Regions from separate parts of the Mesorhizobium sp. M0410 genome, predicted to be linked through region 1. Evidence: riboswitches for the same ligand, from Rfam matches in the RefSeq annotation. Region 1 holds a riboswitch; the other holds the start of a gene.
The links. Region 1 has a riboswitch for thiamine pyrophosphate ahead of thiC (phosphomethylpyrimidine synthase ThiC). Riboswitches for the same ligand answer to the same signal wherever they lie in the genome.

Region 1 (4,380 bases):
CAAACAAAGCTGTCGCCATTGAACGAAACTGTCGCGAAGCGAACACACGAACCGTAGCCGAAACGTTTGCCGTTCGTGCTTGGGTTGATCCGCAAGGCAAAAAGGAAGGAAGAGCGAACCAAGGTCCGCCGGCACACTTGAGCTTCAAGCCGCAGCTGCGTCGTCAGGATGGCACGTCATTTGCAGTAGAAGCCTTTGTGACGGCCCGCCCACAACTAGCGGAGATGACGGGGATGATTTGTACAGAAATGTTGGATGGAGTCGTTTCGGCGATTATTATATTTGTAATAACAATCGCATATTTGTAACAATAACACCCAAATCATATGCTCAATTTCTGATGAATATCTGGCGTGACTAGCGCATCAAAACTGCTCAAATTCAACTCAATGCGCATCGTTATCGACTGTTTCCTTAGCAAGACTTCATCACTGACGTCCATTCCTTTTACTCTTTGAACGGAGATCAACAATGAACATTAGGAGCCTCCTCCTCGGCTCAACTGCGGCACTGATTGCCGTTTCCGACGCTCGCGCCGTGACCGCCGTTGCCGAGCCTGACCCGACTGAGTACGTTAAAATCTGCGACGTCTACGGCTCGGGCTACGTCTACATTTCAGGCACTGAGACCTGCGTGCGCATCGGCGGCTATGTCCGTTACGACGTCGGCTTGGGCCATGTCGGATTGGTTGATCACGCAAGAACCTCGGATGTGAGGACTGGTGAGGATCAGGGCACATGGCAAAACAACACGCGCTTCACATTGAAAACTTGGACCGGCCAGGAGACCGAACTCGGCACGTTGAAGACCTACACCGAAACCCGCATGAACTTCGGCAACCGCGGCGCTTCGGTTTCGGACAGTTCTCGGCCCTATGCCTTCAACGGAGACAGCACTTTGACTTTCGCCTGGATTCAGCTTGGTGGCCTCCGAGTTGGTAAGGACTGGTCGGCCTTCGACATGTTTATTGGCGGCGCCGGTGACGTACTCAACCAGACGCCGGTTCCGTACGGCCCTTTCGATACCAATGTGGTTCAGTACTACTTCGACGTCGGGAACGGCTTTTCGGCCGTGGTTTCGCTCGAAGAAGGCTCGGGCGTGGTCGGCACAATCGACAGCTACGCTCCGCACGTAGTCGGCGGCTTGAAATACACACATGGCTGGGGCGCGATCACCGGCGTTGCCGCTTACGATAGCAACTACGAATCGGTGGCCGCCAAGGTCCGTGTCGACATCAATGTCACCAACAAACTGTTGCTGTTCGGAATGTTCGGCTACGGTTCCAGGGGCAAGCTCAACGACGACTCCACGAACGCGATCGACGCTCATGGTCGCGGCTTCTATAAGATTTGGGGCGGGAACTGGGCTTTCTGGGCTGGCGCCGCTTACGAGCTCAACGAGACAACTTCGTTCAAGCTTCAGCTCTCCGGTGATCAGCTCAAGAACCATGGTGTCGCTGCAAACGTCGCCTATGCGTTTCTTCCAGATTTCACAGTTACGGCGGAACTCGACTATGGCCGATACGGTAACTTCGCCGTCGGCAAGCTGGACGCTTCCAACGTGAATTGGACCAACGCCAACAAGAAGAGCAGTGTCGGCGGAATCCTGCGTTTCGAACGCTCATTCTAACGGATGAAAGGGTTGAGCTCCGAGATCCGGTTGAGCGGACCAATCCCGCAACACTCCAAGAGAACGTCGCATGGAAGCTATACGAGATTGGAGCCTCGATCTCGGGGCCGGACGATGTTTCATATCAGATCTGGTCCGGATGATCGCGCAGGCGATATTCATCGCTCGATTATGTGTTTTGATCTGCAGCTCTTTCATTTCCTCATCCCTTCCGCCCGCTTGACGGACCCTGCCATCCAGCAGTACCCGGCCAGGTTTTCCAAACTCGAAGGCCCAGTCGGGTCAGGACGTGTTCAACTTGTTGAGCGATTGTGGGGTGCGGCCCGACGCACTTGAAAATCGCAAATGGATCGCCTCCGTTCAGCCATCCCCGCGGAAATTCGGGCGCGAGAGAACAAGCTCCAGAGCATAAGCGAGGCTGATCGAGGAACAGACGATTCTCAGGCGACGCTCCATCCGATCTTGCGCCTGGCCGAGACGATCGCCCGACGATCCTCGCCGCGGCCAGAACGCGCTTGACAAACCGGAGCCGTCCCGTCCAACCTCACGCATTCACCAGGGGAGTCCCGGCAAGGGGCTGAGATACTGCTGGCATTCGCGGCGCAGTGACCCGTTGAACCTGATCCAGTTCATACTGGCGTAGGGACGGTGCAAGCGCTTTGCGGGAGTTTACGCCCGAGGTCCTGTTTCGGCAGGTCGACAGAAGCGTCTTTTCATCCTCCCGGCATAGAACTGGGTCTCCAATGCAACGAGCAAAGGAGCCTCAAGATGAATGCCCTCACCCCCGCCGTCTCGACGGGACCGCTGCCCGCCTCACGCAAAATCCACAAGCCCGGTGCCATCCACCCGCAGCTCAGGGTGCCGATGCGCGAAATCTCCGTCCATCCGACGGCCAGCGAACCGCCCGTCACCGTCTACGATCCGTCCGGCCCCTATACAGACCCGTCTGTCGAAACCAGCATCGAAAATGGCCTTGCACGGCTTCGCCACGAATGGATTACGGCGCGCGGCGATGTCGAGGCCTATGACGGCCGCCATGTCCGGCCGGAGGACAACGGATTCGCGACGGGCGAACGCCTGACGCCGGAATTTCCCATTCGCCACCGACCGCTCAGAGCCAAAGCAGGCAAGGCGGTGACGCAGCTTGCCTATGCGCGCGCCGGCATCATCACACCCGAAATGGAGTTCGCCGCCATCCGCGAGAACCTTGGTCGCGAGATCCTGCACGGCAAGCTTGAGCGGGACGGCGAGGCTTTCGGCGCGACACTGCCCGATTTCGTCACGCCGGATTTCGTGCGTGATGAGGTGGCGCGCGGACGCGCAATCATTCCCGCCAACATTAACCACCCAGAGAGCGAGCCGATGATCATCGGCCGCAATTTCCTGGTCAAGATCAATGCCAATATCGGCAACTCCGCTGTCACCTCCTCGATGGCCGAAGAGGTCGAAAAAATGGTCTGGGCGATCCGCTGGGGCGCCGATACGGTGATGGACCTATCGACCGGCCGCAACATCCACAACATCCGCGAATGGATCGTGCGCAATGCGCCGGTGCCGATCGGCACGGTGCCGCTCTATCAGGCGCTTGAGAAGGTCGGCGGCATCGCCGAGGATCTTACCTGGGAGGTCTACCGCGACACGCTGGTCGAGCAGGCCGAACAGGGTGTCGACTATTTCACCATCCATGCCGGCGTGCGGCTGCACTACATCCCGCTGACCGTCGACCGGGTCACTGGCATCGTCTCGCGCGGCGGCTCGATCATGGCCAAATGGTGCCTGCACCATCACCGGGAAAGCTTCCTTTACGAGCATTTCGCCGAAATCTGCGACATCTGCCGTGCCTATGATGTGTCCTTCTCGCTCGGTGACGGCCTTCGTCCCGGCTCGATTGCCGATGCCAACGACGCCGCGCAATTCGCCGAGCTGGAAACGCTCGGCGAGCTGACCAAGATCGCCTGGGCGAAAGATTGCCAGGTGATGATCGAGGGGCCTGGCCACGTGCCGATGCACAAGATCAAGCAGAACATGGACAAGCAGCTCGCGGTCTGCGGCGAAGCGCCGTTCTATACGCTTGGACCGCTCACCACCGACATCGCGCCGGGCTACGATCACATCACCTCCGGCATCGGTGCTGCCATGATCGGCTGGTTCGGCACCGCCATGCTCTGCTACGTCACGCCGAAGGAACATCTCGGGCTTCCCGATCGCAACGACGTCAAGACCGGCGTGATCACCTACAAGATCGCGGCGCATGCCGCCGACCTGGCGAAGGGTCACCCGGCGGCGAAGATCCGCGACGACGCGCTGTCGCGGGCCAGATTCGAGTTCCGCTGGGAGGACCAGTTCAACCTGTCGCTCGACCCCGAAACAGCGCGGTCCTTCCACGATCAGACCTTGCCCAAGGAGGCGCACAAGCTGGCGCATTTCTGCTCGATGTGCGGACCGAAATTCTGTTCCATGCGCATTTCCCACGACATTCGTGCCGAGGCGCAGAAGGAGGGCATGGCGGCGATGGCGGCGAAATACCGCGAGCGCGATCTCTACGTGCCGGCGGACGAGACCGGCGCACCGCTCATACCTCAGCCACGTGAGCGATCATGAGGGTCTTGGTCAAAGGGGCCGGCGTCGCCGGCCTCACCGCCGCCTTCGAGTTCGCCGCACGCGGCGCGGCGGTTACCGTTGCCGAGATAAGGCCTGCCCTTGGGGGCAATGCGTCGTGGTTCGCCGGCGGCATGCTGGCGCCATGGTGCG
Region 2 (4,380 bases), on a different contig from region 1:
CCACCGGCAGATTGGCGTCGCCGGTCATATTGGCGCCAAGCCGCGTCAAGGCCAGCACGACCACGAAGGTCAGGGCAATCTGCAGCAGGGTCAGCGTCACAGCCCGCGCCGGGTCGAAGTCGAAACGCAGCGCCTGGTAGATGGCAACCTCCAGCGTCGTCGCGCTGGGTCCGCCGCCGAGCGTAAGCACGATGGTGAAGGAGGTGATGCACAGCATGAAAACGAGCCCGGCAACGCCCGGCAAGGCCGCACGCAGCGGCGGCCATTCGATCAGCCGGAAGGCCGGCGCAGCACCCATGCCAAGCTGGCTCGCCAGCCGCCATTGGTCGGCCGGCACGATCTGCAACGCCTCCAGGAACAGCCGCGTCGCCAGCGGCAGGTTGAAGAAGACATGGGCGACGAGTATGCCCGACAGGCCATAGATGCCGGGCCAGCTCTGGCCGCCTAGCGCGCCCAGCGTGCCGGCAAAATAGCCGGCGCGGCCATAGAGTGCCAAGACACCGAGTGCGGCAACAATGGCCGGCAGCGCCAGTGGCACGGCGAAAAGCTGCAGGATAAAGCCTCGCCCGAAAAACTGTGGATGCCGCGACAGGGCACGCGCGACGAACAGCGCTGGCGCGACGGAGAGCAGGGTCGACAACAGAGCCTGCCAGAGCGTGAAACGGACGATACGCAAGAGATACGAATCGAAGGCGGAGACAACACCGGACGGGTCGCGCGTGGCTTCGACGACGAGCCCGGTGAATGCACCGCCGATCAGCAACGCGATGGCGGCGAGCGCGACGATGCCGGCGTTGACGCGGGAGTCAGATGATGGTGCGCGTTGCACGCTAGACTACCAGATTCGAGATTCTTAGTGAGGATTGCGTTCCTTCGCGCCCCCCTCTGTCCTGCCGGACATCTCCCCCACAAGGGGTGAGATTGGCAGTTTCAGCGCTCCGCTCATTCCAGCAACATCGGCGACTGGCGAAAGCCGCCGTGTCGTCCGATCTCCCCCCTTGTGGGGGAGATGTCCGGCAGGACAGAGGGGGGCGCCGTAGAGCGATCATCTTCGATCAATCGGCCAAAGCTACTTGCTCATCGCCGCAAGCCACTCATCGACCCAGGCCTTGCGGTGGGCCGCGACTTCCTCCGGGCTGAACAGCAAGGTTTTGGTCGGTTTGACAAGCTTGTCGAACGCCGGATTGAGCGGCTTGTCGGTCTTGCCGGCCGGGAACATCCAGTTGGTTTCGGGAATGACATCCTGGAATTTCGGTCCGGTCATGAAGGCGATGAACTTTTCCGCCAGCGGGTTCTTCGCGCCCTTGGTGGTGATCCCCGCAACTTCGATCTGCAGGTATTCGCCTTCCTCGAAGGACGCCGCCTGGTAGCGCTCGGTGTTTTCGGCGACCATGTGGTAGGCCGGCGACGTGGTATACGACAGCACCATCGGCGCCTCGCCCTTGGTGAACAGGCCGTAGGCCTCGCTCCAGCCTGGCGTCACCGTCAGCACCTTTGCCTTGAGCTTGGCCCAGGCTTCGGGCGCCTTGTCGCCATAGACCGACTTGACCCACAACAGCAGGCCAAGGCCCGGCGTCGAGGTGCGCGGGTCCTGGATGACGATCTTCTCTCCGGCATCGCCCTCGACCAATTCCCTGAGGCTCTTCGGCGGGTTCTTCAGTTTTTCGGTATCGTAGACGACGGCGAAATAGCCATAGTCGAACGGCACGAAAGTATCGTCGCGCCAGCCGCCCGGCACGCTGACATCCGATATGGCGCCATGCGGCGAAAACAGGCCGGTTGCCTTGGCGTCGGCGGTTAAATTGGTATCGAGGCCAAGCACGATATCGGCCTTGGTGGCGGCCCCTTCCAGCTTCACACGGTTGAGCAGCGCCACGCCGTCAGCGACCGAGACGAATTCGACGACGCAGCTGCACTCGGCCTCGAAGGCCTTCTTCACCGCCGGTCCCGGACCCCAATCGGCGGTGAAGCTTTCATAGGTATAGACGGTCAGTCTATCCTGTGCCGATGCCTGCCCTGGCAGGGCGAGCGCGGATGCCGCAAGCAGGACAATCGGGACAAGAGAGTGGAAAAAACTGCGCATCGGCGCCTCCTTCGTTCGCATTGAAAGGAATTGAGGCGCCGGGCTGTCCGAAGCGTCTAATCCCTCCGCCGGTACAAACCGGATCAGGTTCAGCGGGTTGGCAGTCTTGCCTCTCAGCCGGTCCGCGAAGATCGCGTCCGGCACCCCGTTAGAGCGTTTCGACACATAGGCCCGGCCGAAGTGCCGCGCAAGCGGAAGTTTGCCGGGCATCCAAAGCCCAGCCTTCCGTTTCGTCTGCCGTTTCATCTTCCGTTTCATTCTTCCGTTTCTGGGGCAGGGCTGGTAAGGGCCACGAGATATGAGCAAATTCACCATCCTGCTTGGCGGCGATCTCATCCGCACGCCGCTGCTCGACCGCCAGGTCGAAGGCTCGCGCGTCATCGCTGCCGATGCCGGCATCGGCCATGCCCGTATGCTGGGCCTGAGGCCGGAACTCTGGGTCGGCGATTTCGATTCCGTACCTGCCGAGTTGCCGGAGGATCTGGCCGCCGTGCCACGGCAGGTGTTTCCCGCCGAAAAGGACAAGACCGACGGTGAACTCGCTATCGCCGCCGCACTCGAACGCGGTGCGACCAGCCTTGTGCTCGCAGGCGCTTTCGGCGGCAAACGCACCGACCACATCTTCCTGCATCTGGCGCTGAGCGTCCGGCTGGCGGAAGGCGGGACGGACGTGCTTTTGACCAGCGGCGCACAGGAAGGCATTCCCTTGCTGCCCGGAAAGACTGGCTTCGACTATGCCGACGGCACGCTGTTTTCGGTGCTCGGCTTCTCCGATCTCGCCGGCCTGAGCGTCACCGGTGCCAAATGGCCGCTCGACCATGTCGAGGTTGCGTTCGGCTCGTCGCTGACCATTTCCAACGAGGTCAGGGGCCGGTTGGAAATCGCGCTGGCCAGCGGCCGCGCGCTGCTGCTCGCGCATCCTTTTCCCTTACCTGAAAGCTGACATGGCACCGCCGCTTCTCAATCTCGATGGGATAAAGCTGACCTTTGGCGGCACGCCGCTGCTCGACGGTGCCGCCCTGACGGCCTCAGCTGGCGACAAGATCGCCTTGGTCGGCCGAAACGGTTCGGGCAAGTCGACGCTCCTCAAGATCGCCGCCGGGCTGATCGAGCCGCAGGACGGCGAAGTCTTCCGCCAGCCTTCGGCAACCGTGCGCTACTTGCCGCAAATGCCCGACATGGAAGGTTTTGCGACCGTCCGCGCCTATGTCGAGGCGGGGCTCGGGCCCGCCGACGATCCCTATCGCGCCACCTATCTGATGGAGCATCTCGGCCTGACCGGCGAAGAACGGCCGAACGACCTCTCCGGCGGCGAGGCGAGGCGTGCGGCACTCGCCCGCGTCATGGCGCCGGAGCCCGACATTCTCCTCCTCGATGAGCCGACAAACCATCTTGACCTGTCGGTCATCGAATGGCTGGAGGAGGAGCTTGCCCGCACCTCCTCGGCACTGGTCGTCATCTCGCATGACCGCCGTTTTCTCGAGCGCGTGTCACGCGCCACAATCTGGCTCGACCGCGGGCAGACCCGCCGTCTCGACAAGGGCTTTGGCTATTTCGAGCAATGGCGCGACACGGTGCTGGAGGAGGAAGAGCGCGAGCAGCACAAGCTCGGTCGCCAGATCGTCCGCGAGGAGCACTGGCTGCGCTATGGCGTGACAGCGCGGCGCAAGCGCAACATGCGCCGGCTCGGTGAGTTGCAGACCATGCGCCAGCGCTTTCGCGGTCATCGCGGCGCCGAGGGTGCGGCGACGATGACAGCCAGCGACGCCGCCGAATCCGGCAAGCTGGTGATAGAGGCCAGGAACATCGAGAAGAGCTTTGGCGATCTGATCGTGGTCAAGGGATTTTCGACCCGCATCCAGCGCGGCGATCGCGTTGGCTTGGTCGGGCCGAACGGCGCTGGCAAGACGACGCTGTTGAAGATGCTGACCGGCGAATTGAAGCCGGACGCAGGCACGGTGCGGCTCGGCACCAATCTGGAGATCGCCACGCTCGACCAGAAGCGCGAGGCCGTCGATCCACAGGAGACACTGGCGCAGTATCTCACCGACGGTCGCGGCGAGAACCTGGTCATCAATGGCGAACAGCGCCACGTCGTCTCTTACATGAAAGACTTCCTGTTCAAGCCGGAACAGGCGCGCACGCCGGTGCGCGAGCTTTCGGGCGGCGAGCGGGCACGGCTGATTCTCGCCCGCGTTTTGGCGCGGCCGGCAAACCTGCTTGTGCTCGACGAGCCGACCAACGACCTCGATATGGAGACGCTGGAGTTGCTGCAGGAACTGGTCGCCGGCTTTGCC

Region 2: another riboswitch for thiamine pyrophosphate. It lies ahead of thiB (thiamine ABC transporter substrate binding subunit); the one in region 1 lies ahead of thiC (phosphomethylpyrimidine synthase ThiC).

What each region holds. Positions count from the first base shown of each region.
Region 1 is NZ_JAMYRN010000018.1:53,805-58,184, reverse strand. Features, by position in the region: gene NKI63_RS23480 (porin) at 472-1,629, shown strand; TPP riboswitch at 2,177-2,293, shown strand; gene thiC (phosphomethylpyrimidine synthase ThiC) at 2,398-4,230, shown strand; gene thiO (glycine oxidase ThiO) at 4,227-4,380, shown strand, end outside.
Region 2 is NZ_JAMYRN010000005.1:99,756-104,135, reverse strand. Features, by position in the region: gene thiP (thiamine/thiamine pyrophosphate ABC transporter permease) at 1-829, opposite strand, end outside; gene thiB (thiamine ABC transporter substrate binding subunit) at 1,070-2,083, opposite strand; TPP riboswitch at 2,127-2,241, opposite strand; gene NKI63_RS08550 (thiamine diphosphokinase) at 2,382-3,026, shown strand; gene NKI63_RS08545 (ABC-F family ATP-binding cassette domain-containing protein) at 3,028-4,380, shown strand, end outside.